2 regions of the Mesorhizobium sp. B2-8-9 genome follow, and region 2 is predicted to be linked to the other one. Evidence: predicted binding sites of a transcription regulator. Region 2 holds the regulator's gene; the other holds the start of a gene.
What was found. Region 2 encodes LexA, which represses DNA repair genes until DNA is damaged. Its sites were predicted from a motif close to TGTTCNNNNTGTGTTCNG; they were not measured.
Positions count from the first base shown of each region.

Region 1: the regulator LexA is predicted to act here: its motif matches at 6,295-6,312, upstream of FJ423_RS22825 (DNA recombination protein RmuC).

Region 1 is NZ_VFTQ01000021.1:54,275-69,835, forward strand. Features, by position in the region: gene FJ423_RS22790 (helix-turn-helix transcriptional regulator) at 1-717, shown strand, start outside; gene FJ423_RS22795 (LLM class flavin-dependent oxidoreductase) at 745-1,806, opposite strand; gene FJ423_RS22800 (DUF6481 family protein) at 2,035-2,463, shown strand; gene sugE (quaternary ammonium compound efflux SMR transporter SugE) at 2,537-2,851, opposite strand; gene FJ423_RS34645 (hypothetical protein) at 3,037-3,162, opposite strand; gene FJ423_RS22815 (cation diffusion facilitator family transporter) at 3,361-4,320, shown strand; gene FJ423_RS22820 (GFA family protein) at 4,356-4,760, shown strand; gene FJ423_RS22825 (DNA recombination protein RmuC) at 5,009-6,262, opposite strand; gene def (peptide deformylase) at 6,366-6,896, shown strand; gene FJ423_RS22835 (hypothetical protein) at 6,954-7,133, shown strand; gene fmt (methionyl-tRNA formyltransferase) at 7,191-8,126, shown strand; gene FJ423_RS22845 (N-acetyltransferase) at 8,123-8,629, shown strand; gene truA (tRNA pseudouridine(38-40) synthase TruA) at 8,651-9,415, shown strand; gene FJ423_RS22860 (transporter) at 9,753-10,358, opposite strand; gene dapE (succinyl-diaminopimelate desuccinylase) at 10,361-11,560, opposite strand; gene FJ423_RS22870 (2-dehydropantoate 2-reductase) at 11,733-12,767, shown strand; gene FJ423_RS22875 (hypothetical protein) at 12,676-13,443, opposite strand; gene FJ423_RS22880 (DUF805 domain-containing protein) at 13,450-13,821, opposite strand; gene dapD (2,3,4,5-tetrahydropyridine-2,6-dicarboxylate N-succinyltransferase) at 13,846-14,700, opposite strand; gene FJ423_RS22890 (LOG family protein) at 14,845-15,561, shown strand, end outside.
Region 2 is NZ_VFTQ01000006.1:147,717-163,277, forward strand. Features, by position in the region: gene lpxA (acyl-ACP--UDP-N-acetylglucosamine O-acyltransferase) at 1-732, shown strand, start outside; gene lpxI (UDP-2,3-diacylglucosamine diphosphatase LpxI) at 719-1,636, shown strand; gene lpxB (lipid-A-disaccharide synthase) at 1,626-2,804, shown strand; gene gltA (citrate synthase) at 2,879-4,207, opposite strand; gene gltX (glutamate--tRNA ligase) at 4,386-5,810, opposite strand; gene FJ423_RS10120 (ComEC/Rec2 family competence protein) at 5,913-8,378, shown strand; gene lexA (transcriptional repressor LexA) at 8,416-9,150, opposite strand; gene kynU (kynureninase) at 9,583-10,830, shown strand; gene FJ423_RS10135 (alpha/beta hydrolase) at 10,878-11,708, shown strand; gene glp (gephyrin-like molybdotransferase Glp) at 11,756-12,961, opposite strand; gene moaC (cyclic pyranopterin monophosphate synthase MoaC) at 12,961-13,440, opposite strand; gene trpC (indole-3-glycerol phosphate synthase TrpC) at 13,443-14,255, opposite strand; gene trpD (anthranilate phosphoribosyltransferase) at 14,261-15,271, opposite strand; gene FJ423_RS10160 (peptidylprolyl isomerase) at 15,268-15,561, opposite strand, start outside.

The DNA of each region.
Region 1 (15,561 bases), on a different contig from region 2:
CAGATCAGCTTCATCGAAAGCGGACGCAGCGTGCCCAACCGCGAAACCCTGATGGCTATCGCCCGGGGGCTTGATGTGCCTTTACGCGAGCGTAACACATTGCTGCTCGCCGCGGGCTATGCGCCGATGTTTTCCGAAAGCGCGTGGGATTCGGTGGAAATGAAAAGCGTTACCGACGCCCTGACGCGCATCCTGCGGCAGCACGAGCCCTTTCCAGCAGTCGTGATGGATCGCTACTGGAACGTGCTCATGGCCAATGAATCCGCGCCGCGCTTCTTCGGCTGCTTCATCGACATGTCCGCCCGCCAGGGACCGCGCAACATGTTGCATCTGATGTTCGATCCGCAAGGCATGCGTCCGTTCATCGCCAATTGGCCCGATGTCGCCAGGAGCCTGTTCGAGCGTGTCTATCGCGAATCCATCGGCCGCGTTGTCGACGAGAAGACGAAGGCCCTGCTGGCGGAATTGCTCGCCTATCCGGATGTTGAAAACGAATGGAAAAACCCGGTGGCACTGGGCTTCACGCCAGTCATTCCGCTGGGGTTCGTCAGGGAAGGCAGGGTTCTCAACTACTTTTCGATGGTCACCACGGTCGGGACGCCGCAAACCGTCGCTGCCCAGGAACTGCGTGTCGAGTGCATGTTCCCGGCCGACGAGGCAACCGAGGCGCTTCATGCCAAAATGATGGCCGTCGGCGCCGGGCATCCAGCGGCCTAGCATCTGGAGACCGGCGTCGACTGCCGCTCAGTCGACCGGCGCCGCGGTGGCGGGCGCGGTTTTGGCCGTCTCCTTGCGCACGATCGGCGCCACCCTGGTGCCGTAAAGCTCGATAGCCTTCATGATCTTGGCGTGCGGCATGGTGCCGATCGCCATCTGCAGCAGGAAGCGGTCGTTGCCGAAGATCTTGTGCTGGGCGACGATCTTTTCCGCCACGGCCTCAGGATTGCCGACGAAGAGGGCCCCACTGGGACCCCGCGCGTGATCGAAATGCGCGCGCGAGGTCGGACCCCAGCCGCGCTCGCGGCCGATGCGGTTCATCACCTCGGCCTGCGGTCCGTAGAAATCGTCGGCCGCCTGTTCGGTCGTCTCGGCGATGAAGCCGTGCACGTTGATGCTGGTGGCGAGCCTGGCCGGATCGTTGCCGCCGCGCCGCGCCGCCTCGCGATAGATATCGAACAACGGCGCGAAACGCGCCGGCTCGCCGCCGATGATGGCCAGCGCCAGCGGCAGGCCGAGCATGCCGGCGCGCGCGGCGGATTGCGGCGTGCCGCCGATGGCGATCCAGACCGGCAGCTTTTCCTGCAACGGACGCGGATAGACGCCGCGGCCGTTGATCGGCGCGCGCAGCTTGCCCTGCCACGTCACTGTCACCTGATCGCGGGTGGCGAGCAACAGGTCGAGCTTCTCGGCGAACAGCTCGTCATAGTCCTCGAGATTGTAGCCGAACAGCGGGAAGGATTCGATGAAGGAGCCGCGCCCGGCCATGATCTCGGCGCGGCCACCGGACAGAAGGTCGAGCGTCGCGAATTGCTGGAAGACGCGCACCGGATCGTCGGAGGAAAGCACCGTGACCGCGCTGGTCAGACGGATGCGCTTCGTGCGCTCGGCCGCCGCGGCCAGCGCCACCACCGGCGCCGAGGCGGCATAGTCTGGGCGGTGATGCTCGCCGAGGCCGAACACGTCGAGGCCGACCTGGTCGGCCAGCTCGATTTCCTCGACGAGGTTGCGCAGCCGCTCATGCGGGCCGATCGCGCCGGGGCCCGGCTCCGGGCTGACATCGGCGAAAGTGTAGAGACCGAGTTCCATCTGGTTGCGTCCTCAATGTTCATGTCGGCATTTGTTGTCGGCGCTAGAGGTAGCCATCCGCCGTTCTGCCCGCCAGACGCGCGATCTGTGAACAGTGCATCGCGCTGCCGGGCCGTACCCCTGCGGCAACAAGCCCGGATTTTTCATGGCTGCCATACCGTTTTGGCGCTTGAACTTAGCGCTTTCACGCGTATGTAAGCGTCGCGAATAGACTGCAGGGAAGTACACTTGGCTATCTACAGGGAAAAAGACATTTTCGAGCGGCGCAATGCCGCGAACGAGGCAAAGAAGGCGCTGCTCGAGCGCTTCAAGGCAAAGCCGGCGGCGGATGATCCGACAGTGCTGGCGCGCCAGGCCGAACGCAAGGCGATCCTTGAGGCCCGCGCCATCCGCGAGGCGGAAAAGGCAAGGCTGAAGCAGGAAAAGCTGGCACGCGAAGCGGCCGAGAAGGCCGAGCGCGAGGCGATTGCCGAAGCGGCGCGTCTTGCCGCGGAAGCGGCGGCGGCCGAAGAGGCCAAGCGCCGCGAGGCCGAGGAATCCGAGCGCATCGCTTTCGAGCTTGCCGACGAGGCCGCGCGCAAGGCCAAGCGTGACGCACGCTACGCCGCGCGCAAGGCACGTGTCGGCCGTACACCTCCGGGCTTCTCCGCCCGCTAGGTTTGGATTCGTTGGAAATCAAGTCAGGGTCGCCGAAAGCGGCCCTGAACGCGTTTGTGCTACGGATAGCAGGCTAGGCGACCAGTTTCAGCCCGACGATGCCGCAGACGATCAGGCCGATACAGGCGAGCCGGACGATCGTCGCCGGCTCGCCGAGCAGCCAGATGCCGAGCAGCGCAGTGCCGACGATGCCGATGCCGGTCCACACCGCATAGGCCGTGCCGACAGGCAGCGTCTTCAGCGCCAGCCCGAGCAGACCGAGGCTTACGATCATCGAGGCGATGGTGAGAAGGGTCGGCAGCGGCTTGGAGAAGCCGTCGGTATATTTGAGGCCGATCGCCCAGCCGATCTCGAACAGGCCGGCGAAGAAAAGAAAAATCCAGGACATCGAAGACACTCCGTCATTCCAGCATCGCCCTGAGATGCTTGGCGGCGGGTCGTCCCGGCCGGTTTTTGGGAAAGCGAGGTCGTCCTCGCCCGATATGGGATGGCCTCGATCAATAAAACACCGGCAGCATTGTCATGCCGCCGGTTCAAAGTCAGCATTGAGCCGGGTCGACCGAATTCGGCCGCTTACTTTTCCTTGATGCGCAACGCCTTGACCGGCGGCGCCTTCGGAGCCGGGGCCGCGGCGGGCTTTTTGGCGTCCTTCTTCGGCTTGCGGGCTTCCTTGCCCGCCTTCATCGCACCTTTAGCCATGATTCGCTCCTCCGATTGTGGACGTGCGAGTGAAACAAGAGAAATGCCCGGCTGCAAGAGGCTGTGCCGCTTTGCGAAGCCGGTCGACCGGCTGTCAACCGATTTCCGGGCACAGCGCGGTTCGAAACCTCGCAGGGGCTGGTGCATTGTCTGTGAGGCGGGCCGCTAGGCTCGGGCGCGGGGGAGCTCGGAGATCGGATGGCAGGACATAGCGGGTCGAGACGGGTGATCTACGCCGCGCTCGCCGGCAATTTGGCGATCGCGGCGACCAAATTCGCGGCGGCCGCCCTCACCGGTTCGTCCGCCATGCTGTCGGAAGGCGTGCACTCGCTGGTCGACACCGGCAACGGCGCGCTGCTCCTCCACGGCATGCGTCGCGCCGCGCGGCCGCCCGACCGAACCCATCCGCTCGGCCACGGACGCGAGCTCTATTTCTGGAGCTTTATCGTGGCGCTTCTGGTGTTCGCGCTCGGCGCCGGCGTCTCATTCTATGAAGGCGTCATCCACATCATGGCGCCCGAGCCGTTCGTCAACGCCAAGGTCAACTACATCGTGCTTGCCCTCTCCTTCGTCTTCGAAGGCAGCTCATGGCTGTTAGCGCTGAAGGAGTTCCGGCAGCAGAAGGGCAAGCAAGGCTGGCTGCAGGCCGTGCAATCGAGCAAGGATCCCAGCGTCTATACGGTGCTGTTCGAGGACAGCGCCGCGCTGCTCGGGCTGGCAGTCGCTTTCGCCGGCATCCTGTCGGCCCAGCTTCTGGAAATCCCCGAGCTCGACGGCCTCGGCTCGATCGGCATCGCCATCATCCTCGGCGCGACCGCCATCTTCCTGGCGCGCGAGAGCAAAGGGCTGCTGCTGGGCGAACCTGCCTCATCCGAAGTGCAGAAGAAGGTGCTGGCGATCGTCCAGGACGATCCGGCGGTGCAGCGCGCGAACGGAATCCTGAGCGTCCATATCGGGCCGGAGGAAATCGTCGCGGGCTTGAGCATCGAATTCGAGGATCATCTCAGCGCGCCGGATATCGAGGCCTGCGTCGAGCGCCTGGAAGCCAGGCTCAAGAAGGAAATGCCGCAAATATCGAGGCTCTTCGTCAAGCCGCAGGCAACTGGCACATGGGAGCGGCGGCGCAAGGCCATGGCCGAGGCCTCGGAGGAGGGATAGATTTTGACAACGCGAACTTGTCAGGAGGAAGGCCTATGAAGATCGACGGCGGATGCCATTGCGGCGCGATCGCCTATGAGGCGGAGGTCGATCCGGAAAAGACCTCGATCTGCCACTGCACCGACTGCCAGCAGCTGACCGGCACGGCCTTTCGCGTGACCGTCGGCGCGCCGGAAGAGCATTACCGGATTACCAAGGGCACACCGAAAGTCTATATCAAGACCGGATCCAGCGGGGCCAAGCGCGCGCAGGGGTTTTGCGGCGAATGCGGGTCGCATCTTTATGCGACGTCGGTTGGCGATGGACCGAAAATCTATGGCATCAGGGTGGGCACGGCGCGCCAGCGCGACCAACTGGTGCCGAGAAGACAGGTCTGGCACCGCTCGGCGTTGCACTGGCTGCCGGAGTTTGAAGGCATGGCGACCATCGAGGAGCAGTAGCACTGTCGGATCGGCCCGTTGACGGAAGCCTCGGCGATTGGCTGACTGTTTCGCGCCTTCGTTATCCTCGGGCTTGACCCGAGGATCCATGCCGTGACCTTTGTGAGGGGCTCGGCGGAGCAAAATTCTTAGCCGTCTCAATGCGTTAGCCTCATGGCATGCAAGTGATCGGCGTCCCAGACAATCTCCAAGGAATGCGACCTCGCCAGCGAAGGAAGAATCGGTCTTCCAACGTCGGCGTCGAGCGACTACTCGTCGCCTTCGACGACGCGCAGCCTGAGCTGACCCGTCTTGGAGTCTGCTACCCGCGAACCGCCTTCGGCCTTTGGCGCTGCGCTTCGCGCGGCCTCGGTCTCGCCTTCCGCGAATTCCAGCGCCTCGATCTTCTGGCCGCGCTTGGTCACCTTCGACGTCGACACCAGGATGTCGTCGATGTCGCGCGCCGCCTGGCCGAAATGTGTCTGCAGCCGACGTACCCGCTCGTCGACCCGCGCCACATCCTCCATCAGGCGGATGACCTCGCCCTGGATCAGATGCGCCTGCTCGCGCATACGGGCGTCCTTGAGGATCGCCTGGATCACCTGGATCGACAGCATCAGCAGCGAGGGCGAGACGATGACGACGCGGGCGCGATGCGCCTTCTGCACCACCGCCTCGAAATTCTCGTGGATCTCGGCAAACACCGATTCCGACGGCACGAACATGAAGGCGGTGTCCTGTGTCTCGCCCTGGATCAGGTATTTTTCGGCGATATCGCGGATATGCACCTCGATGTCGCGACGGAAAGCCTGGGCCGCCGCCTTCTGCATGGCCTCGCCCTCGGCGGCGCGGATGGCGTTCCACGCCTCCAGCGGAAACTTGGCGTCGATGGCGAGTGACGGCGCGCCGTTGGGCATCCGCACCAGGCAATCGGGCCGGCTGCCGTTGGAGAGACTGGCCTGGAACTCGTAGGCGCCGTGCGGCAGGCCGTCGGCGACGATCGCTTCCATCCGCGACTGGCCGAAGGCGCCGCGCGTCTGCTTGTTGGAGAGGATCGCCTGCAGCTGCACGACCTGGCCGGCCAAGGACTGGATATTGCCTTGCGCGGTGTCGATCACCGCCAGCCGCTCCTGCAGCTTGGCCAGGCTCTCATGCGTCGACCTGGTCTGCTCGGCCATGGTCTGGCCGAGGCGCCCCGTCATGGCGTCGAGCCGTTGTCCGAGCGACTGGGTGAGCTCGGCCTGCCGCGCCCCGAACACCTCGGCGATCGCCCCCATGCGCCCCTGCATCTCTGCCTGCGCCTGCATGATGTCGGCCATCCTCGCCTCAGCATCGCGGGCATGGTCGGCGGCTTCGGCGGCCGCCGCCGCGCGTGCCCCGGCCGCGCGCCACAAGGCGACGACGAGCGCCACGGACAGCGCAAGCAGAAGGATCGCGCCGAAAGCCAGCGCCTGGCCAAGCGTCACGGTCGTGGCGCCAAGCCGCGCGATGGGCTCGGAAAGGACGGAGGTCATGTCGTTCATTTGGGCAGCATAACCGATTCGGCCTCCTGGCACAGATCAAAACGTGAACAGGTCAAAGATGCCCCGGTTGACGCTTTTCAAGCGAGGTCTTAGGTGAGACGCCATGTCGATCAAGCCGCTCATCATCCTTCCCGATCCCGTCCTGCGCCAGGTTTCCAAGCCGGTCGAGCGCGTCGATGCCGATTTGCGCAAGCTCGCCGACGACATGCTGGAGACCATGTATGACGCGCCCGGCATCGGCCTCGCGGCGATCCAGGTCGGCGAGCCGCGGCGGCTGCTGGTCATAGACCTTGCCAAGGAAGGCGAGGAGCCTCAGCCGCATGTCTTCATCAATCCGGAAGTGCTCGAAAGTTCCGACCAGCGGTCCGTCTATGAGGAAGGCTGCCTGTCGATCCCCGACTATTACGCCGAGGTCGAGCGCCCGGCTTCGGTGCGGGTGAAGTATCTCGACCGCGACGGCAAGCTGCAGGAGATGCAGGCGGAAGGCCTGATGGCCACCTGCCTGCAGCACGAGATAGACCATCTCAACGGCGTTTTGTTCATCGACCACATCTCGAAGCTCAAGCGCGACATGGTGGTGCGGAAGTTCAAGAAGCTCGCCAAGGACAAGGCGCCGGGCAAGATGGTGGGCTAGGCGACGCCTTTCCGCGCCTGAAAGAACCCTGGATCATGATATCAGTCGAAGGTTTCCATGGGCGACACCCCGATCAGCAACATTCCTGAACCTGGCCCAAAGCCACAAGTCTCCACATGGGATGCGATCCGCAGCGCATTCGTGTCTGAAGACGCGATCAGCGACGAATTTGCCGATATGATGAATGAGATCGAGGCTCGGAGGAAGCGCGATTTCGGCCGCGATTTCGACGATTGATCGAGATTCGCGAAAGCAAGCGCCAAAGCGGGCGGTAGGAAGAGGAGCACATCCGTCATGCCGCTTCGCGTCATCTTCATGGGCACGCCGGATTTCTCCGTGCCGACCTTGCGCGCCATCGCCGAGGCCGGTCACGAGATCGCGGCCGTCTACACCCAGCCGCCGCGCGCCGCCGGCCGGCGCGGGCTGGAGCTGACGCCCTCGCCGGTGCAGCGCGAGGCGGAGCGGCTGGGGCTCGACGTTCGGACGCCGACGTCGCTGAAAAGCGAGGCCGAGCAGCAGGCTTTTGCCGCCTTGCAGGCCGATGTCGCGGTGGTCGTCGCCTACGGCCTGCTGCTGCCGAAAGCCGTTCTGGACGCGCCAAGGCTGGGCTGCCTCAACGGCCATGCCTCGCTTTTGCCACGCTGGCGTGGTGCTGCTCCCATCCAGCGCGCCATCATGGCCGGCGATAGCGAGACCGGCATGATGGTCATGAAGATGGAAGAGGGTCTGGACACCGGGCCGGTGGCAATGGTTGAAAAAGTCGCCATCGCGCCCGACATGACAGCCGGCGAATTGCATGACCGACTGATGATTCAAGGCGCTTCGCTGATGGTTGAGGCGCTTGCGCAGTTGGGGATAAATTGTCTGACATTTACCCAACAGGCAACGGCAGGGGTGACCTACGCCCGAAAGATCGATAAATCGGAGACACGCGTAGACTGGACGCGGCCTTCTGGCGAAGTCCACAATCACATTCGCGGCCTCTCGCCCTTTCCGGGTGCGTGGTGCGAGGTCGACATTGGCGGCCGCATGGAGCGGCTGAAACTGCTTCGCTCGACGCTCTCGGATGGCGTCGGCGAGTCGGGAGGAATTCTCGATGACCGGCTGACGGTCGCCTGCGGGACAGGCGCGGTCAGGCTGGTCGAAGTTCAACGGGCGGGCGGAAAGCCTGCCACTGCGCAGGAGTTTTTGCGCGGAGCCAAGATCGAAAAAGGAACGAAACTCACATGAGCATGATGTCGATACGCGCGGCGACGCCGCGGGATCGCGAGGCGATCCGCCTCGTCGAAGAACATGCCTTTGGCCAGCAGGCGGAAGCCGGCCTGGTCGACGCGCTTGTCACCGGCGGTGATGCCGTCGTCGAGCTGGTTGCGGAGGAAGACGGGCAGGTCGTCGGCCATATTCTTTTCTCGCGACTGTTCGTTCAGAACGGCACCAAGCAGTTCGCCGCCGTCGCGCTGGCGCCGCTGGCGGTCGAGCCGTCGTTCCACGGCACCGGCATCGGCGGCGCGCTGATCCGCGAGGCGCATGTCCGCCTCAAGGAAGCCGGCGAGATGCTGGCCGTGGTGCTGGGCGATCCGGTCTATTACGGCCGCTTCGGGTACGCCCATGCGCGCGCCGCAGGATTCGAGAGCGAGTACCAGGGCGAGGCGCTGCAGGCGCTGGCCTGGGGCGACGCGCCCGAGACCGGCAGACTGGTCTACGCTTCCGCCTTTACCGCTTTAGCCGCCTAGGCGAGCGGCAAGCGCCGCAGCATGCCGCGTTTTCGGCTCGATATCGAATATGACGGCAGCCAATTCGCCGGCTGGCAGCACCAGGCCGACCAGCCCTCGGTGCAGCAGGCGATCGAGCAGGCGATCGAGAAGTTCTGCGGCGAAGAGGTAAGAATACGTGCCGCCGGCCGCACTGATGCCGGCGTGCATGCCACCGCCCAGGTCGCCCATGTCGACCTGGCCAAAGCGTGGTCGGGCGACAAGGTGCGCGACGCGGTCAACGCGCATCTGCATGCGGCCGGCACGCGTGTCGCCATCCTGAAAGCTGCCGTCGTCGCCGATGGTTTCGACGCGCGGTTTTCGGCCACCGGCCGCCACTATCTCTATCGCATCCTCAACCGCCGGGCGCCGGCGGCGCTGGAAAAGGGCAAGGTCTGGTGGGTGCCGAAGCGGCTCGACGCCGGGGCGATGCATGAGGCGGCCAAGGTGCTGCTCGGAAAGCATGACTTCACCACCTTCCGCTCAACCCAGTGCCAGGCCGAAAGCCCGGTCCGCACGCTTGATCGCCTCGACGTCAGCCGCGATGGAGACTTCATCGAGCTGCGCAGCTCGGCGCGCTCTTTTCTGCACAACCAGGTTCGCTCGATGGTCGGCTCGCTGAAGCGCGTCGGCGACGGCTCCTGGAGCGCCGCCGATCTCAAGGCGGCGCTCGAAGCGCGCGACCGCGCCGCCTGCGGCCAGGTAGCGCCGCCGGACGGGTTGTTTCTTGTCGGGGTGGATTACCCGGAGACAGAGACGGCCAAGTGAAAGCCTCTCATTCTGCCAATGACGCGAGGCAATTGTTTCAGCTTCGAACTTGTGCTGGAGACGGGAATTATCGGCGTCGGCGCTGCCCCTCATCGCCCTGCCGGGCACTTCTCCCCGTATAGTGACGGGGAGAAGGGGCTGGCCGCAGCGCCGGCTTCCTTCCTGCACCGTTAGCAATTGGCGAAGCCGCGGATGACAGCGCCCCTCTCCCCGTCACTATACGGGGAGAGTATGCCGGCAGGCAGGTGATGGGCAGCGCTGACTTTGAATGGTGAAAAACGAGGGTGGATTCAAATCCGAAGCGACTGTTCTGGAAACAGCCGCCCCCGCTGCAACGTCAACCCGTCGTGCCGTCCGGTATGTCGATGCCGAGCAGCGCCTGCAGGCCGAACAGGACCAGCAGCGAGGCGACGAACATGCCGATGAACACGGCCGTGCCCACCGCGGCGCCTTTGCCGATGGTTGTATTGGTCATGCGCCAGGTCAGCACCATCGACAGGGCGAACAGCGCCAGCGACACGAGACTGCTGACCTCGCTGGCGGAAGGCAGGAGCAGCCTGAGCAGCGCCGAGGGCAGCATCAGCCAGGCGATGATCGCCGACGCCCAGTTGGACGCGACGACATAGTGGACGAAGCGGCCGCCGATGCCGGCGCGCGGCGCCACCAGCGCAAGCACGACCAGCGGCAGCACCCAGGAGCCGATATCGACGGTCGCCAGCCTTACCAGCATGCCGAGGCGCCCGGCGAAGGCATCGGGGTCGCCGACCTCATTGGCTATCCCGACCCAGCCGACGATCAGCGCCGGCGCCGCCACGACGATGGCAAAGAAGGAATTCCAGAAACCGTCGGCCGAAAGGTCGAGCAGGCGCAGGCCATCAGCCTTGCCGAACATCAGGCGCCAGGCGCCGGCCAGCGAAGCATAAGTTTCGTCTGCCGAAAGCATGGTCACGAAAGGCCTTGTCCGAACCAGTCTTCGATAAAGCGTTCGTAGATTTGCGTCAGCGTCTCGAGGTCGGCAAGCGCGACGCGCTCGTCCACCATATGCATGGTCTTGCCGACCAGCCCGAACTCGACCACCGGGCAATAATCCTTGATGAAGCGCGCGTCCGACGAGCCGCCGGAGGTGGAGAGCGCCGGCCTCTTGCCGACCACCGCCTTGACCGAACCGCTCAGCGTATCGATCAGCTTGTCGTCGCGGGTGAGGAAGACATGGCTCGGCCGGTCGCGCCAGACAAGCTCGTAGTCGACCGGCGCCTTCTTGCCCGGCCGGTATTTCTTGCGCCCGGCGGCCTGGTCGAGCCGGTTGTGGATCTCGGCCTGGACCGATTCGGCGTCCCAGGTGTCGTTGAAGCGGATGTTGAAAATGGCCGTCGCCTTCGCCGGAATGACGTTGGTCGCCGCATTGCCGACATCGATCGAGGTCACTTCGAGGTTGGTCGGCTGAAAATCCTTCGTGCCCTTGTCGAACACCGGATGGAGCAGCGCGTCGACCAGGCTCATCAGGCCACGCACCGGATTGTCGGCAAGCTGCGGATAGGCGGCGTGGCCCTGGCGGCCGTTGACGGTCACGCTGCCCGACAGCGAGCCGCGCCGGCCGATCTTGATCATGTCGCCGAGCGCATCCGGATTGGTCGGCTCGCCGACGATCGAGGCGTCCCACTTCTCGCCCTTGGCCGCTGCCCAGTCGAGCAGCTTGGTGGTGCCGTTGATGGCCGGCCCTTCCTCGTCGCCGGTGACGAGCAGCGACACCGAGCCCTTCGGGCCGCCATTCTTCGCGACCTGGCGCGCCACTGCGGCGATGAAGCAGGCGATGCCGCCCTTCATGTCGACGGCGCCGCGGCCATACATCTCGCCATTGGCGATTTCGGCGGCGAAGGGCGGATGCGTCCAGGCCGCCTCATCGCCCACCGGCACCACATCGGTATGGCCGGCAAACATCAGATGCGGGCCGTTGCCTGAGCGCCGCGCATAGAGATTTTCGATGTCCGGCGTGCCGTCTTCCGAGAAGATTGGACGCTCGACCGAGAAGCCGAGCGGCTTCAGCATATCTTGTAGGGCGGCAAGCGCGCCACCCTCGGCGGGCGTCACGGACGGGCAGCGGATCAGGGCGGCGAGATTCGCGGCGGGATCGGTAGGCAATGTCATGGGCAAAGCGATAGTCGAAAGCGTTTGTCGTGTCACGGTGGCAGATGATCGCCGCTCATGCGGCCGACAATATGGTTTTCATCACGGGTAAATGCATGTCGCCCGGAAGTGCAGCGGTTCTGGGAGAACGACATGCATAATAGTAAGGTGGCGGCCAAGCGAGGACGAGTGCATGGCCCGTGAAACGAAGACGATCGCAATAGCCGGTGCCGGCAGCATCGGCTGCTATGTCGGCGGCTGCCTGTCGCTCGCCGGACGCAAGGTCGTCTTCCTCGGCCGCGGCCGTGTGGTCGCGGCCATGCGCGAAAGCGGGCTGCGCGTCAGCGATCTTGACGGCCGTGAACGCCGCATCGAAGCGCAAGCGATTTCGGCCACCGACGATCCGGCGGCAGCGCTCCCCGATGCGGATGTCATCCTGGTGACGGTGAAGAGCGGCGCGACCGGGGAGATGGCCGGGCTGATCGCCGCCCACGGACGCGCTGATGCCGTGGTGGTCAGCCTGCAGAACGGCGTCGACAATGCGGACAGACTGCGCGCCGCGCTTCCTGGACGGCGGGTGCTGACCGGCATGGTGGTGTTCAACGTCGTCCTGTCGCCCGATGGCGAGGCGCCGTTGCGTGCACATCGCGCCAGCCAGGGCGAGGTGATGATCGACCACGGCGTTGACGGCCTTGTCGATCTGCTCGACGTCGATGGGCTTGCCGTCGAAGCGCGCGCCGACATGAAGGCGGTGCAGTGGGGCAAATTGCTGATGAACCTCAACAATGCCCTCGTCGCGCTTTCCGACCTGCCGCTGGCGAAGCAATTGGCCGACCGAAGCTGGCGCGTCATCCTGGCCGGCCAGATCGACGAAGCGCTCGCCGCTATGCGAGCGGCGGGCATAGCGCCTGCGCGCATCACCGGCCTGCCGCCGTCGCTGCTACCGAAAGTGCTGCGGCTGCCCGACTGGCTGTTCGGGCTTCTGGCTCGCCGCATGCTTGCGATCGACCCTCAGGCGCGCTCGTCGATGTGGGACGACCTGAAACGCGGCCGCCCGACCGAGATCGACGAATTGCAGGGCGCCGTCATTCGCGTGGCCAGGCAAACGGGCATTCCGACGCCGATCAACGAACGCGTCAGCGCGCTGGTGCGTCAGGCGGAAGCGGAAAAGCGCGGTCCGCCCGGCCTCGGGCCGGAAGCGGTCGGCGGCGGTCCTCGATCAGCGTGATCTTCTGCCAGATCTTGCGCGACAGGTTGGAGCTAAGATTCTCGATATCGTTGACGGCGTTGACGACGACATCGTCATTGACCGATTGCGCGAACAGCGCCGCGACCTTGCCGGCGATCGACAGCATTTCGGAGCAATAGTCGAGATAGCGCGCCAGGTCGGCCGCATCGGTGATGCGGGCGGGCGAGTGCGAGGTTGGCTTGAAATCGGCCGACAAGGTCGCCGGATCCTTTGTCAATTGATGCATGTCGATGACATGGATCAGCGAGCGCAGCCCGTGCAGCTGCCGGAAAACCTTCTTGCGCTTGATCCGCTCCTCGGTGCGGATCAGCGCCAGCAGCCCGAGCGCGGCGAGGATGACCGTGTTGATCGTCGCCTCGATGCCTTGCATCGACTGCACGGCATCGTCGGCGCCCGAAATGCGGTCGAGCGGCAGGATGGTGCCGACGAACAGGAACATCGCCACGCCGGCGACGAAGGCCGCGACGATAACGCCGCGCAGCCACCAGATCGGCGCTTCCAGTTCCTTGGCGGCCTTGGCGAGGTCTCGCGACAGCGACACCAGTTCGCCGGCAACGGCGCGCAGTCCCCTTTCCGGGAAACGCTCCGCGACGCGCTCCTCGAGCCTCTGGGCAGTCTCGATGATCCGCGCCGGGTCGAGCGTGCGATAGCGCATGCGACCTCAGCTATCGCCCGGCGCGTTGGTGCGCCTGCCGTAGCGGTTCGGTCCGGGATCGCTGCGGAAACAGGCCAGGATGATGAGCAGGATGGGACCGATGATGAGCGAGATCAGTGCAAAATAGGTCGGCTTGCCGAAATCATGGAAGCGCTTCGCCGTCACCGCGAAGGTGGCCCAGGCCGAGATCAGCAGCACGCCCCAGCATATCATGGCCCAGTTCTGGCTGGCGGTCGTGTTCAGCTCCACCCGCGCGAACTGGTAGAACGGGAAAAACTGGACAAGGACCAGCAAAATCCCGGCCAGCGCATAGGCGACCGGGCTCAGCCGCCCCGAAAGGCTGAAGAACAGCCAGAGGAATTGCGATCGTTCAGCCAATGGCGTCCGCTCCGTCGTGGAGGATCAATCGCGCAGCAATTCGTTGATCGAGGTCTTGGAGCGGGTCTTGGCGTCAACGCGCTTGACGATGACGGCGCAGTAGAGGCTCGGGCCCGGCTCGCCATTGGGCAGCGGCTTTCCGGGCAGCGATCCGGCGACGACGACCGAGTTCGGCGGCACCTCGCCGTAAAAGACCTCGCCGGTGGCACGGTCGACGATCTTGGTCGACTGGCCGATGAACACGCCCATGCCGAGCACCGAGCCTTCGCGAACGATGCAGCCTTCGACCACTTCGGAGCGCGCGCCGATAAAGCAATTGTCCTCGATGATGGTCGGGCCGGCCTGCATCGGCTCCAGCACGCCGCCGATGCCGACGCCGCCGGAAAGATGCACGTTCTTGCCGATCTGGGCGCAGGAGCCGACCGAAGCCCAGGTGTCGACCATGGTGCCGGTATCGACATAGGCCCCGACATTGACGAAGGACGGCATCAGCACGGCGCCCGGCGCGACATAGGCCGACCGGCGCACGATCGAGGACGGTACGGCGCGGAAGCCTGCCTTCTCGAAGTCGACGGCGCTCCAGCCGTCGAACTTGGACGGCACCTTGTCCCACCACACGGCTTGGCCGGGACCGCCCTTGATGATCTCCATCGGGTTCAGCCGGAAGGAGAGCAGCACCGCCTTCTTCAGCCACTGGTTGACGTGCCACTTGCCGTCGTCCTGCCGTTCGGCGACGCGGGCGACGCCGCGGTCGAGCAGGTCGAGCGCCGACTGGATGGCATCGCGCGTCTCGCCGCGCGTCGCGGTCGAAATCGCGTCGCGCTCCTCGAAGGCCTTCTCGATGGTTCTTTCGAGGCTCGCCAGATCGGGCTTCGACATGATTTCGCTCCATTACCAAGCTGTTAAGGGGCCACGCCTTAACCTGTTTAAAAGTCGCGCGGACCCTATGTTAAGGCTCAATGGGGGTCAATCGCGCCTGCGGCACGGGACGGCGCAAGTGAAGGAATTGGACGGGTGGATTCGATGACTCCCATGGAAAAGGCAGGGTGGACGCCGCTGCCGCATTCGGACGAGGATCTGGAGCGCTCGAAAGGCGTGCCGGATACCCCGCAGACGCGTGCCGAGACCTACCGGCTGGCCTGGAACGATCCCGAGTTCATGACGCGTCGCGAATTGCGCGCCGTGCGGCTGCAGCTCGAGCTCCTGAAGCCGGAAATGATCCTGGCCGAACGCGGCATTCATTCGACCGTCATCCTGTTCGGCGGCGCCCGCCTGCCGGAACCCGGCGGCGAGGCCTGGGCGGCCAAGAACGAGACGCAGAAGAAGAACCTCGAGGCGAACAGCAAATATTACGAAGAAGCGCGCAGATTCGCGCGTCTGTGCTCGCAGCAGTCGGCCACCTCCTATTATCGTGAATATGTCGTCGTCACCGGCGGCGGGCCCGGCGTCATGGAGGCAGGCAACCGCGGCGCCGACGATGTCGGCGCGCCGTCGATCGGGCTGAACATCGTATTGCCGCACGAGCAGGCGCCCAACGCCTATGTCACGCCGGAGCTCTGCTTCAACTTCCACTACTTCGCCGTCCGCAAGATGCATTTCGTCATGCGCGCCAAGGCGGTCGCGGTGTTTCCGGGCGGCTTCGGCACGATGGACGAGTTCTTCGAGACGCTGACGCTCATCCAGACGGGACGCATGGAGCGCGTCCCGGTCATCCTATTCGGCAAGGCGTTCTGGCAAAGG
Region 2 (15,561 bases):
ATCCTCGGCGACCGCGTCGAACTGGTCAGCCATGTGTCGGTGATGGGCGCCACGTCCATCGGGGCGGGGACAAAGGTCTATCCGATGGCGACGCTCGGCGCGCCGCCGCAAAACACCAAGCACAAGGGCGGTCGCACTACTCTGGTCATCGGAGCGAACTGCACCATTCGTGAAGGCGTCACAATGCATGTCGGCACCGACACCAGCCGTGGCGAGACGACTGTCGGCGACAACGGCAACTTCCTCGCCTATGCCCACATCGCCCATGATTGCGTCGTCGGCAAGAACGCCACCTTCGCCAATGGCGCGACGCTGGGCGGACATTGCGAGATCGGCGACAACGTCTATATCGGCGGCCTGACCGCCGTTCATCAATTCGTGCGCCTCGGCGACAATGTGTTCATCGGCGGCTGCGCGGCGGTCGTTGGCGACGTCATTCCTTATGCCATCGCCGCCGGCAACCGCGCCAAGCTGCGTGGGCTGAACATCATAGGTCTCAAGCGCTCCGGCCTGCCGCGTTCCGAAATCTACCTGCTGCGCAAAGCTTATAGGACGATCTTCGATCGTTCCCGCACCGTCGGCGAGAATGTGGAACTCGCCAAGGCCGAGTTCGCCGGGTCGCCAACGGCCATGAAGATCATCGATTTCATCACAAGTCGCGGCAAACGGCACTTTGCCGTCCCATCGCTCAAGGGCGACGGCGACGACGACAGCGGCGATGACGAGGGCTGAGCCGGCCAAGGCAGGGCTCGTACTCGCGCCGGGCTCCAGGGTCGGCATCATCGCCGGTGGGGGCAGCCTGCCCGTCGAGGTTGCCGATGGTCTGCTCAAGCAAGGTTTTATGCCCTTCGTGATCATCGCCGAGGGTGAGGTCGACCGCGAGGCGGACTTTTCCGCCTACGAGCGGCAGACGCTGGCACTGGAAGATATCGGCCTGCTGCTTCCCTTGTTGAAGCGCAATGGGATCACGCATCTCGTTCTTGCCGGCGAAATCAAGCGCAGGCCGCGTTTGAGCAAGATTCGACCGACACTTGGCTTGCTGGCCATAATACGTTCCGTGATCAGAGCGCTGAGACGCGGCGACGACGGCTTGCTGAAAGTGTTGACCCGAAGCCTTGAAGATCGGGGCATTGCGGTGGTCGGCGCGCATGAGGTCGTTCCCGAACTGACGGCTGGCGAAGGCACGTTGACGGCGGCTCATCCAAACCAATCGGACTGGCGCGACATCAAAGCCGGACGCGCCGCCGCCAAAGCCATTGGCGCGCTCGATATCGGCCAGGCGGCGATTGCGATCGGAGGTCGAGCCATCGCGCTGGAAGGCATTGAGGGCACTGCCGGCCTGCTCGACAGAACGCGGGAATTGCGCGGCCACGGCAGGCTGGCCGGCAAGGCGCGCGGCGTGCTGGTCAAATGCGCCAAGCCTGGGCAGGAGCTGCGCGCCGACTTGCCCTCCATCGGCCCGCATACGATCGACGCCGCACATGCCGCCGGGCTGGCCGGCATTGCGCTGGAAGCCGGCCACTCCCTAATTCTCGAAGGTCCGGAAACGCTGGCGCGCGCCAATGCTCTCGGCCTGTTCATCGTCGGCCTGCCCGCCATGGAGGCGGCCAATAAGGAGCCGGCTAATGGTCGCTGACAAGCCGCTCAAGCTCGCGATCGTCGCCGGCGAGGAATCCGGCGATCTGCTTGGCGCCGACATCGTGCGGGCGCTCGAACGCACGACCGGCCGCAAGGTGCAGCTCGTCGGCATTGGCGGCCGCCACCTGCAGCAACTGGGGCTGACCCCACTCTTCGACGGCGGCGAGATCGCGCTGATGGGCTTCAGCGCGGTGCTACGCGACCTGCCGCGGCTGATGCGTCGCATCAGCCAGACGGCGGCGATGATCGCAGCCGAGCGGCCCGACTGCCTGGTTACCATCGATAGTCCGGATTTTTCTCTGCGTGTCGCAAAGAAGGTCCGCGCAGCGGCGCCGGCCATTCCGATCGTCCATTATGTCTGCCCGAGCGTATGGGCCTGGCGGCCGGGCAGGGCTGTGGCGATGAAGCCCTATGTCGATCACATCCTCTGCATCCTGCCGTTCGAGGTGAAGGCGCTCGCTCGTCTTGGCGGACCGCCGGGCACTTACGTCGGCCACCGGTTGACGCAGGATCCGGGCGTGCTTGGCGCCGCCAAGGCGCAGAGCCAGCCGCGCGATCTCGCCGACGACCGCGTCAAGACGGTGCTGGTGCTGCCCGGCTCGCGCCGCGGCGAGGTGCGGCTGATCGAGCCCTTCGGCAAGGCGATGTCGGCGCTGCGCCAGCGCGGCCACCGCCTGCGCTTGCTGTTGCCGACGGTGCCGCATGTCGCCGAGCTGGTGAAGGCCTCGGTCGCGAGCTGGGACGACAAGCCGGAAATCATCACCGAGCCGGAGCGCAAATGGCAGGCCTTCGGCAAGGCCGACGCGGCGTTGATCGCGTCTGGGACGGTTTCGCTGGAACTGGCGCTCGCGGGCGTTCCGATGGTTTCCTGCTACAAGCTCGACCCGATCGCGCGCCAGCTTCTGCAGCATTTGGTGACGACGTGGTCGGCGCTGCTGCCCAATTTGATATCCGACCGCGCGCTGGTGCCGGAATTCTACGATCAGTATGTCCGGCCGGAGAACCTGGCGCGGCAGCTGGAAGCCCTGTTTGCCGACACCGGCATGCGCGCCTGGCAAAAGGCGGGCTTTGCCGAGATTGCCCGGCGCATGGCGACCGATCGGCCCTCGGGCGAGATCGCCGCCGAGGTGGTGATGGGGTGCATAAAGAGAGTGAATAGGGAGTAGCGAATAGCGAATAGGGCTGTGTCGGCTTCGCCCGTTTCCCCTATTCGCTACTCGCTATTTCGATATTCGCTCAATTACCTTTTCGCAATCGGCACGTAATCGCGTTCCGTGGCGCCGGTGTAGAGCTGGCGCGGGCGGCCGATCTTCTGGTGCGGATCCTCGATCATTTCCTTCCACTGCGCGATCCAGCCGACGGTGCGGGCGACCGCGAACAGCACGGTGAACATGGTGGTGGGGAAGCCCAGCGCCTTCAGCGTGATGCCGGAATAGAAGTCGACATTCGGATAAAGCTTCTTTTCGATGAAGTACTCGTCGGTCAGCGCGATCTTTTCCAGCTCCATCGCGATGTCAAGCAGAGGATCGTCCTTGATGCCGAGCTCGCCCAGCACCTCATGCGCGGTCTTCTGCATGATCTTGGCGCGCGGATCATAGTTCTTGTAGACGCGGTGGCCGAAGCCCATCAGCCGGAACGGGTCGTTCTTGTCCTTGGCGCGGGCGATGAACTCGGGGATGTGATCGACATGGCCGATCTCGCCCAGCATGTTGAGGGCCGCTTCGTTGGCGCCGCCGTGCGCCGGACCCCACAGGCAGGCGATGCCGGCGGCGATGCAGGCGAACGGGTTGGCGCCCGAAGAGCCGGCCAGGCGCACGGTCGAGGTCGAAGCGTTCTGCTCGTGGTCGGCGTGCAGGATGAAAATGCGGTCCATCGCGCGCGCCAGCACCGGATTGATCTTGTATTCCTCGCATGGCACGGCAAAGCACATGTGCAGGAAGTTGGCCGCGAAGCCGAGATCGTTCTTCGGGTAAATGAAGGGTTGGCCAATATGGTACTTATAGGCCATCGCCGCGATCGTCGGCATCTTGGCGATCAGGCGCATCGAGGCGACCATGCGCTGATACGGGTCCGAGATGTCGGTCGAGTCGTGATAGAAGGCCGACAGCGCGCCGACCACGCCGCACATCACCGCCATCGGATGCGCGTCGCGGCGGAAGCCGGTGAAGAAGCGCGACATCTGCTCATGCACCATCGTGTGGCGCGTCACGCGATAATCGAAGTCGTCCTTCTGCGCCTTGGTCGGCAACTCGCCGTAGAGCAGCAGATAGCAGACCTCGAGGAAGTCGCCGTGCTCGGCGAGCTGATCGATCGGGAAGCCGCGATGCAGCAGGATGCCGGCATCGCCGTCGATGAAGGTGATCCCCGATTCGCAGCTCGCGGTGGAGGTGAAGCCGGGATCGTAAGTGAAGGCGCCGGTGGTGCTGTAGAGCGAACCGATGTCGATGACGTCCGGCCCGACCGTCCCGCTTCGCACCTTTAATTCGTGCGTCTTGCCGGCGAGCTCGAGCCTGGCGGCCGACTCGCGCTTTTTGCTGCCCGGTTCCGGTTTTGTCGCAGCTTCGCTCATTCTCAACTCCTTTTGTTCCTCATGCCGGCAAGGCAATTCCTGCAAACGACACGTCGAAGTCACCGGAATGCGCGAACTCGCCACCGCATTTTAGGAGGTGCGTGCCAGATTGGGCCAAGCCCAATGTTGCACTGCGAAACACACCTTTCAATGCCAATCTTCTTGGGCCAGCTCGCTCCTAATCGATTTGATCTCCAATGCGCGCAAGGCTTTCCTCGCGGCCCAGCACGGCAAGCACATCGAACACGCCTGGCGAGGTGGTGCGGCCGGTCAGCGCGGCTCTCAGGGGCTGCGCCACGGCGCCCAGCTTGTGCCCGCCGGCCTGCGCGAAGTCGCGGATCGAAGCCTCGGCCGAGGCGGCGTTCCAGTCGCCCTGAACAGAAGACAATGCGCCATGCGCGCCGCGCAGAATCGCGCGCGCATCCGCGTTGAGCAAGCCCGCCGCCTTCTCGTCCAGCGGCAACGGCCGCTCGACGAACAGGAACGCCGCGCCGTCGACCAGTTCCACAAGCGTCTTTGCCCGCTCCTTGAGGCCGGGCATGGCGGCAAGCAGTTGCGCCTTGCGCCGGTCATCGAGCTTTGCCGCGAGCGCCGGGCCGCCTTCGAGATAAGGCAAGGTGGCGACGAAGATGTCGAACAGCGCCCGGTCGTCCATCTTGCGCATATGGACGCCGTTCAGCGCCTCGAGCTTGGCGAAGTCGAAGCGGGCCGCGCCCTTGTTGACGTCGCCGATGTCGAACCAGGCGATCATGTCCTTAATCGACATCACCTCGTCGTCGCCATGGCTCCAGCCGAGCCTGGCCAGATAGTTGAGCAGAGCCTCGGGCAGGTAGCCCATGGCGCGATATGCCTCGACGCCGAGCGCGCCGTGCCGCTTCGACAGCTTGGCGCCGTCGGCGCCGTGGATCAGCGGGATGTGCGACATCGACGGCACGTCCCAGCCCATGGCGTTGTAGATCACCGTCTGGCGCGCGGCATTGGTCAGGTGATCGTCGCCGCGGATGATGTGGGTGACGCCCATGTCGTGATCGTCGACGACGACGGCATGCATGTAGGTCGGGACGCCATCGGAACGCAGGATGATGAAGTCGTCGAGATCCTTGTTGGGGAAGCGCACCTCGCCCTGCACGCGGTCGTTGACGATCGTCACGCCCTCGGTCGGCGCCTTGATGCGGATCGCGCCCTTGACGCCTGCCGGCGCCTCGGAGGGGCCGCGGTCGCGCCAATGGCCGTTGTAACGCGGCGGCAGGCCCTTGGCACGTGCGGCCTCGCGCATCGCCTCCAGCTCCGCCGGCGTCTCGTAGCTGTAATAGGCCTTGCCCATGCGCACGAGCTCCTCCGCCACCTCGCGGTGACGCGGCGCACGCTCGAACTGCGAGACGGCTTCGCCATCCCACGAGAGGCCAAGCCAGGTCAGCCCGTCGAGAATGGCAGCCGTGGCGGCTTCGGTGGAGCGCTCGCGATCGGTATCCTCGATGCGCAGCAGCATCGTGCCGCCGGTGTGCTTAGCATAGAGCCAGTTGAACAGCGCCGTGCGCGCTCCGCCGATATGCAGGTAGCCTGTAGGCGAGGGGGCAAAACGGGTGACGACCTTGTCGGACATGGAACTCTCGAGGAAGCGCTGAAAAATGCATGTTTCGCGCAGACTTCCACGCGACCGGCGTTCATGTAGCATAGGCGGTCTGGGGCGCAAGGGGCAGACCCGATGGCTGGACGTGGCCGGGGCGCGGAGGAGAGCGGGGAAACGACAGCAGGCGTCAGCGAACGCCTGATGTTCGCTCATGCCGTGCCCGAAGAGGGAACGCCGCTTTCGCTTCAGGCGCCGCGTCCGCCAGCCGGGCTTCTGCCAACTGGCGGCGGCACGTTACCGCCAGCATCGCCGACAGCCAATGTCGGCCGGATCCGCAGACAGCTTGGCCGCGTTTCGCTTCCTGCTCTGCGCCGAAGCGTTGCGGTCGCCGCCACCACCGAGCTCGACCGCGGCGTCGGCTTTCTGCTGGTGCCGGTGTTCCTGGCAGCCGGCGTGATCTGTTACTTCTCGCTGAGCGCCGAGCCGGACCTCTACAGGCCGCTCGCGGCGGTCGCCCTGATGGCGGTCTGCGCGGCGGTCTCGCGTTCCCGGCACAGAACGCACCTTGTCTTCATGGCGGCGTTTTTCTGCGCCTTGGGCTTTCTCGCGGCCAAGGTGGAGACCTGGCGGATGGCGACCCCGATGCTGGGTTCCGAAATCCAGACACGGCTGACGGGCCGCCTCGTCACCGCCGAGGCGATGGCCAACGGCCGTGTCCGGCTCACCATAGATCTGATATCCACGGAGCGTCCGAAGCTGCGCTACGCGCCGGACCGCATCAGGCTGTCGGCGCGCAGGATCCCGTCCGGCATGTCGGCCGGGTCGATGCTGACCGGCTATGCCAAGCTGCTGCCGCCGACAGGTCCTGTTCGGCCGGACAGCTACGACTTTTCCTTCGACAGCTATTTTGCCGGCATAGGCGCCAGCGGCTTTTTCCTGGGCGATCCGAAACTTGTCGCGCCGACCCCGAGTGCGCCAACGGAGGTGCCGTTTGGCGCGCGCGTGGCATCGGCCATAGAAAATGCTCGCGAGGGGATTGCCGACCACATCAGGAGCAGCATCGGCGGTTCCGAGGGCGAGATCGCGGCGGCGCTGATCGTCGGCGTTCGTGCTGGCATTCCGGAAGCCATCAATGAGTCGATGCGGCGGACCGGCATCTACCACATCATTTCGATCTCCGGCCTGCATATGGCGCTGGTCGCCGGCACGATCATGGTGCTTTTGCGCGGCGCCTTCGCGCTGTTTCCGGACTTCTCGTCGCGCCGGCCGGTGAAGAAATATGCCGCTGGCATCGCGCTGGCGTCGATCGCCGCCTATCTCGTGATCTCCGGCATCGTGGTGGCGGCCGAGCGAAGCTTCATCATGCTTGGCGTGATGCTGGTCGCCGTGCTTTTCGACCGCGCGGCGCTGACCATGCGCAACCTGGCGATCTCTGCCATCGCCGTCATCCTGGTCTCGCCGCATGAAGTGGTCGGCCCGAGCTTCCAGATGTCCTTCGCCGCCACCGCCGCCCTGGTCGGCGCCTATGCCGGCTTTGCCGACTATCGCGCCGGCAAAACGACCGCGCCGCCGGCAAAGCGTTCGTTTCTCGGGTTCTTATCGCGAAAACTGGCGATTGGAGCGGGTGGCGCCGCCGTGACGTCGCTCATCGCGGGCAGCGCAACATTGTTGTTTGCCATCTGGCACTTCCAGCGGGTGTCGCCGCTCAGCCTGCTGGCCAATCTGGCGGTCATGCCGATCGTCTCATTGGTCGTCATGCCGTTCGCCGTGCTGAGCGCGCTGGCCATGCCCTTCGGCTTAGACGGTCCCTTCCTCTTTGTCATGGGCAAAGGCCTGACGGCGATGATCGCCATTTCGGCATGGATTTCCGAGCGCTCACCGGTCGACGCCGTGGGGCTGATCTCGATCCAGTCGGTGCTGCTGGCGACGGTCGCGCTGGTCATCGCGACCATGGCTACCACTTGGCTGAGGCTTGCCGCCGTACCTTTCGCGCTCGCTGCGCTGCTGGCCATTCCGCACGTCCGCACACCGGACGTACTTATCTCGGAGGATGCGCATCTGGTGGCGATGCCGATCGGCGGCGGCGAGCTTGCCGTCAACCGCGAACGCTCCAACGAGTTCACCACCGACAACTGGAAACGGGCGCTGAAAGCCGAGGAGATCGTGCCGCCAGAAAGGTTCGCCAAAGATACGCTGGACATTGCCGATCCCGTCGAGCTGCCGCCCGGCTCGCCCTTCTATTGCAGCGGCGATCTCTGCATCGGTCGGCATCCTTCCGGCGCGATCGTCGCGCTCGCCGAGACCCGCGACACCGCCCGGCCGGCCTGCGGCTTCGCCGACCTCATCGTCATCAACGACGCCACGGCCTATAACCCGTGCCGCGATCCGCGTGTGCTCGTCGTCACCAAGCGGCAGCTGGCGCGCGACGGCAGCGCCGCCGTTTTCTTCGATCCGCAATCGGCAACCGCGCGGCCAACCGTCCGCTACGCGGTCGTAGAACCATACCGACCCTGGCACGAGCAGCGGAAATACACGCGCGAGGCGAGGGGACTGGCGCCCTATAAGCAGCCGGAGAAACCAGCCGCCGCACCGGGCCAATAGATTGTCGTTCGGGCGAAGAAGGCCGGGGCAGTTCTGCTCAGTAGCGGCGGATAAGTCCCACGAGCTTGCCCTGAACCTTGACCCGGTCCGGTCCAAAGATCCGGGTCTCATAGGCCGGGTTGGCGGCCTCGAGCGCGATCGAGGCACCCTTGCGGCGGAAACGCTTAAGCGTCGCCTCCTCATCGTCGACCAGCGCCACCACGATCTCGCCCGGGCTTGCGGTGTTGGCATTGCGGATGATGACGGTGTCGCCGTCGAAGATGCCGGCCTCGATCATCGAGTCGCCCTTGACCTCCAACGCGTAATGCTCGCCGCCCATGATCATGTCCGGCGGCACCGAGATCGAATGCGTCTGGTGCTGGATGGCGTCAATCGGCACGCCGGCGGCGATGCGGCCCATCACCGGAATGGATACGGCCGCCGCGGCCTCGTCGTCATTGCTTGGCGTCGGGGTGCGCGATGGCGTCGTCGGCTTGACCTGGCGACTGAGATTGCCTTGGCCGCCCTGGATGATGCTCGGCGAAAACTTCTTCGCGGCATTCAGGCCAGGCGCGATCGAGTCGGGTAGGCGCAGCACTTCCAGCGCGCGCGCCCGGTTCGGCAGCCGGCGAATGAAGCCACGTTCCTCCAGCGCAGTGATCAGCCGGTGGATGCCGGACTTGGAGGCAAGGTCGAGCGCCTCCTTCATCTCATCGAATGATGGAGGAATCCCGCTCTCCTTCAGGCGTTCATGGATGAACATCAGGAGTTCATGTTGTTTGCGCGTCAGCATCGGCGGCCCCCACGGGTTCTGAAACCAGAATCAGAAAAACAAACCCAGAACAAACACTATCTGTTCCAGTTGTGTTCCGCAACCGTTTAAAGTTTAGTGAATTTGTTAAGGCTGCCGAAACAATGTCGCATCCGGTGACGGCCGGCTGCCCCTCCTGGGGCAGCGGCATTGATTTCGCTCGATTTTGGAGTTCCCCTTACGCTGAAATACAACCCGCCACGATCACGAAGCCGTGGTTGGGATCACGTCGGCTCTACCGTAAGCGCGTGGCACCGTGAACGAAACGAACCCAAAATGCCAACCTTGGCGAAGTTCCGATCCGCAGTCTTCGCCGTCTATGGACCAGCTAACGTAGGACCAAAGGTTCTTGCCCTGTCGCCGACGGTGGTGAGACAACCCCCTTGGCCAGATCGAAATGGAGGCGGCAGCACAATGAGGGGAATTCCTGATCTCGCCGAAGTCGAGGCGATGGATGCCGCGGATCCGCTGCGCGCCATGCGCGATCGCTTCGTCTTGCCGGAAGACGTCATATACCTCGACGGCAATTCGCTGGGCGCTGCTTCGGTAGACGCCTTCAGCGAGATCGAGACTGCCGCGAGGCAGGAATGGGCGCGGGATCTCATCCGCGCCTGGAACACCGCCGGCTGGTTCGATATGCCCATCGAGCTGGGTGACCAGCTAGGACGGCTGATCGGCGCGAAACCCGGCCAGACGGTCGTTTGCGACACGACTTCGATCAACATCTACAAGGTCCTGCATGCGGCACTTGCAATGCGGCCCGAGCGTTCGGTGATCGTTGCCGAGGGCGACAGCTTTCCGACCGACCTCTACATGGCGGAAAGCGTCGCATCGACGCGGCTCGGCACGGTGCTGCGGCTCGAAGGCACCGATGCCCCGACGATTGAGGAACTGGTTGACGATCGCGTCGCGGTCATCTTGGTCAACCACGTCAACTACAAATCCGGCCGGCTGCGCGACATGGCGGCGCTCACCCGTAAGGCTCATGAAGCCGGCGCGCTGATCGCGTGGGACCTCTGCCACACGGCGGGTGCGCTGCCGGTGGATCTCGACGGCTCTAATGCCGATTTCGCCATTGGCTGCACCTACAAGTATCTCAATGGCGGGCCGGGCTCGCCAGCCTTCATCTACGCCGCGAGCCGCCATCACCGCGACATTCGCCAGCCGCTCAGCGGCTGGTGGGGCCATGCCCGGCCTTTCGCGTTCGAGCAGGGCTACGCCGCGGGCACGGGCATCCGGCGGTTCCTGTGCGGAACGCAACCGGTGCTGTCGATGCGCGCGCTGAAAGGGGCGCTGGATATGTGGAACGATGTCGACATCAGGGCCGTGCGGAGAAAAAGCGTCGCGCTGACGGACCTGTTCATCCGGCTTGTCGAAGCCAAATGCGGCGGCTTCGGTCTTGAGCTGGAGAGTCCACGCAACGGCGCCGAGCGCGGCAGCCAGGTGTCGTTCGCCCATCCGCATGGCTACCAGGTGATGCGTGCGTTGATCGAGCGCGGCGTGATCGGCGATTTCCGCGCGCCATCCACCATTCGTTTCGGCTTCACGCCGCTCTATGTCGGCTACCGCGATGTCTGGAATGCGGTCGAGGTGCTGCAGGAAATCCTGCGCACTGGCATCTGGCAAGACGCGCGCTTTGCCATCAAAACAACCGTTACCTGACTTTGAATCGGCGATGCCGAACAAATGACCTGATCGAGGAGACACCGTTGCTGGGACATCGTATTGCCGACTGGGATGACGCCTATGCAAATGGCGCCAATATCGCGGGCGGCGACCGCTGGCCGGCTGCGTGGGATCGGCCGGCGCGGGCGTTTCGCGAAAGGCTGCTGTCAGAGGGCAGGGCGCGGCTCGATGTTGTCTACGGCGAAGCGCCGCGCAATCGCTTCGACCTGTTTCTCCCGTCTGCGGCGCCAAGGGGGCTCGTCGTGTTCATCCACGGCGGCTACTGGATGGAGTCGGACAAGAGCTCCTGGTCGCATCTGGCTGGAGGCGCGCTCGGCCGCGGCTTTGCCGTCGCCATGCCCTCCTACACGCTGTGCCCGCAGACCAGGATCGGCGGCATAGTCGGCGAGGTCGCTGCAGCGATCGAGAAGACGGCGGCCATGGTCGATGGTCCGCTGATGCTGACCGGGCACTCGGCCGGCGGGCATCTCGCCAGCCGGATGGTGACCACGGCCTCACCGCTATCATCCGATGTGGCGCGGCGCATACGCCAAGTGGTTTCGATTTCAGGCCTGCACGACCTTCGGCCGCTGATGTTCACAGCGCTGAACGAGACCCTGAACATCGACGAGCCGGAAGCGCGGAGCGAAAGCCCGGCATTGTTGCGGCCTCGACAGGGAGCCTGCATCACCTGCTGGGCCGGCGGCGGCGAGCGTTCGGAATTCCTGCGTCAGAGCGCGTTGCTCGCCAACATCTGGACCGGGCTCGGCGCCTCCACCCGTTCAGTGGTCGAGCCGGACCGGCATCATTTCAACGTTGTCGATGGCCTCGCCGACCGGGATCATCCCCTGACCCGTACGTTGGTGGACGAATAAGGTTACGATCGACTTCGTCGACGTATCAGGATCGACTTCGTCGAAGCCTAGCGCAGCATGAGCACGCTGCATTCGGCGCCGGCTTCCGCCGCCGGCGCAAAGGGCTCGCGCACGATCAGGCCGTTGGCGTCGGCGAGCATCCGCAGCATCGAGGAGTCCTGGATTCCGAAAGGCGTCGCGACGAAGGTGCCGGCGTCCTCGCGCACGACCGCGCGCACGTAATCCTGCCTGAGATCGTTGGCCCGGATCGCAGTGCCAAGCCGAGCCGTTCGCACGTCCTGCCGATGATCGCGGCCGCCGAGCCGCGCAAGCAGCGGCTTCAGGAAGAGTTGCGAGCAGACAATGCTTGCCACCGGATTGCCGGGCAGGCCGATGCAGCGGATATTGCCAAGCCGGCCAAACATCAGCGGTTTGCCGGGGCGCATGGCGATTTTCCAGAAATCGAGCTGCATGCCTTCGCCGGTCAGCACGTTATGGACGAGGTCGTGGTCGCCGACCGAGGCGCCGCCGAGCGTGACGACGACATCGGCGTCCGCCTCGACCGCTTTCCGGACCAGCGCGGCAATCGCCTCCTGGCGGTCGGCGGCGATGCCGAGATCGAGCGCGAGCGCGCCGACCGACTGGGCGGCGGCGGCAACGCCGTAGGCATTCGACGAAATGATCTGGTCAGGGCCGAGCGCGCTGCCAGGCGGCAGCAATTCGTCGCCGGTGGCGATGATCGCGACCAGCGGCCGGCGCACGACGTTCAGGGCTGGGTGGTTGGCCGAGGCCGCCAGCGAAAGGGCCGCTGCATCGAGCACGCGGCCCTTTTCGAGCAGCACGTCGCCCTGGCCGAAGTCGAGCCCGCGGCGGCGCACATTACGTCCTTCCGCGGTCGGCTCGGTCAGCTCGATCCTGCCATTGCCGAGGTCGCGGACGTTTTCCTGGATGACGACCGTGTCGGCGCCCTCCGGCAACGGCGCCCCGGTGAAGATGCGCACGGCCTGGCCTTCCCCGACGGTTCCGGAGAAACCGCGCCCGGCAGGCGCCATGCCGATGACCTCGAGTAGCGCCGGCGCCGAGGCGACATCGCAGAAGCGCGCGGCATAGCCGTCCATCGCGGAGGCATCGAAAGGTGGCTGCGTGCGCAGCGCGACCACCGGCTCGGCCAGCACGCGGCCCGCCGCGTCAGCCAGCGGAACGCGCTCGCCCGGCAGAGCCGTCACGCCGTCCAGCAGGCGTTCGAGCGCCTCGGTGACCGGAAGCAAGGCCATTATGAACCTGCCTTGTAGTCGCCTGATTTGCCGCCGGTCTTCTCGACCAGCCGGACGCCGGAAATCACCATCCCGCGGTCCGCTGCCTTGGCCATGTCGTAGATGGTGAGGCAGGCGACTGAAGCGGCGGTCAGCGCCTCCATCTCCACGCCCGTCTTGCCGGTGACGCGGGCGAGCGCGGTGACCTTGAGACCTGGCAAGGAATGGTCCGGCTCGATCTCGACGCCAACTTTGGTCAGAAGCAGCGGATGGCAGAGCGGGATCAGTTCGTGCGTCTTCTTTGCGGCCATGATGCCGGCGATACGGGCAGTCCCCAATACGTCGCCTTTCTTGGCGTCGCCGGCCAGGATCATCTCCAGCGTTTCCGGCTGCATGGAGACGAACCCTTCAGCGACTGCCGTGCGCGTCGTCTCGGCCTTGTCGCCGACATCGACCATGTTGGCTTCGCCCTTGGCGCCAAGATGAGTAAGGGAGGCCATCCTCAAACGGCCTCGGCACGCGCCTTGCCGGTGAGCAGCAGTTGCGTGGCGGCGGCCACGTCGGCCTGCCGCATCAGGCTCTCGCCGACCAGGAAGGTGCCGATCTTGCTCTTCTCCAGCCGGCGGCAGTCCTGATGTGTGAAGATGCCGCTTTCGCTGACCAGCAGCCGATCCGCCGGCACCATGGCCGCCAGCCGCTCCGAAACGTCGAGGCTGGTTTCAAAGGTTCTGAGATCGCGGTTGTTGATGCCGATCAGCCTCGACGAAAGGCGAAGCGCGCGTTGCATTTCCTTTTCGTCATGCACCTCGACCAGAGCGTCCATGCCGAGCTCGAAGGCAGTCGCTTCAAGATCCCTGGCAAGCGCGTCGTCGACGCTCGCCATGATGATCAGGATCGCGTCGGCGCCCCAGGCGCGTGCTTCGTAGACCTGGTAGGGATCGAACAGGAAATCCTTGCGCAGAGCCGGCAGGCGCACCGCTGCCCGAGCGGCTGTCAGGAATTCGGGAGCGCCCTGGAAAGACGGGGCGTCGGTAAGCACCGAAAGGCAGGCGGCGCCACCTTTCTGGTAGGCCTGTGCCAATGACGGCGGATCGAAATCGGCCCGGATCAGGCCCCTGGAAGGGCTGGCCTTCTTGATCTCGGCGATCAAAGCGAAGCCGCCGTCTCGGCGCTTGGCTTCCAGCGCGGCAAGGAAGCCGCGCGGCGGCTCGGCGTCCCCGGCCTTCGTCTTGATCTCGGCGAACGACACGGCGAGCTTCGCCGCGGCGATCTCTTCACGCTTGTAGGCTTCGATCTTGCGCAGGATATCGGACAAGGGGTCTATCCGTTCGAAATCTCGATGAGCTTGTCGAGCACCGCAAGCGCGCGGCCGCTGTCGATCGCTTGCGCCGCCGCCGCGATGCCGTCGGCCAGCGTCGTCACCTTGCCGGCCACAACCAGCCCGGCGCCGGCATTCATCAGCACCGTATCGCGATAGGCGCCGGCGGCTCCGCCAAGCATATCCCGCAATTCCTTGGCGTTGTAGGCCGCGTCGCCGCCGCGCAGCTCTTCCTTTGTGTGCCGCTTCAAGCCAACGGCTTCCGGCGTCAAGGTGAAGCTGCGAATCTCGCCGCCGGCGAGCTCCGCCACCTGGGTCTCGCCGGTGGTGGTGATCTCGTCATAGCCGTCGCCATGGACGACCCAGGCGTGATCGGCGCCCAGCGCCTTGAGCGTCTCGGCCACGGGCATGATCCACTCCGGCAGGAAGACGCCGACCATCTGGCGGCTGACGCCGGCAGGGTTCGACAGCGGTCCGAGCAGGTTGAAGATGGTGCGCGTGCCGAGCTCGACGCGGGTCGGTCCGACATGCTTCATCGCCGGATGATGCGCCGGCGCGAACATGAAGCCGACGCCGACCTCATGGATGCAGCGTCCGATCGTCTCCGGCGGGATGTCTATTCTGACGCCCAGCGCCGTCAGCACATCGGCGGAGCCGGTCAGCGAGGACAGGCCGCGATTGCCATGCTTGGCGACCGGCACGCCGGCCGCGGCAATGACGAAGGCCGAAGCGGTCGAGATGTTGACCGAATGCGAATTGTCGCCGCCGGTGCCGACGATGTCGATGGCGCCTTGCGGCGCCTCGACGCGCAGCATCTTGGCGCGCATCGTGGCGACCGCGCCGGAAATCTCGCCCACCGTCTCGCCGCGCACGCGCAGCGCCATCAGGAAGCCGCCGATCTGGCCGGGCGTCGCGTCGCCCGACATGATGATGTCGAACGCCTCGCGCGCTTCCTCGAAGGAAAGCGCGGTGCCCGTGGCGACCTTGGCTATGTGTGTCTTGAGAGCGCTCATCGTGTCTGTGCTTGCGAAACCGCGTTCGGATCGATGCGAACGTCATATTGCGACTGCAACTGCGCCACGAGCTGGTCGAGCAGATCGTCGGACATGCCGGCACCGAAGGATTTCTGCGCGTCGTCCGGCACCGCGCTGCCATCGGCGCCCGCCGGCTCGAAGACCTCGGCGACCTTGAACAGGATCTGGCCGTCGCCGGTGGGCGAGGGGATCAAACCGGTACCGCCTTCGCCGACGCCGAACATGGCCGCGGCGCCTTCCTTGCCGAAATCGGCATCGTCGGCTTCGCG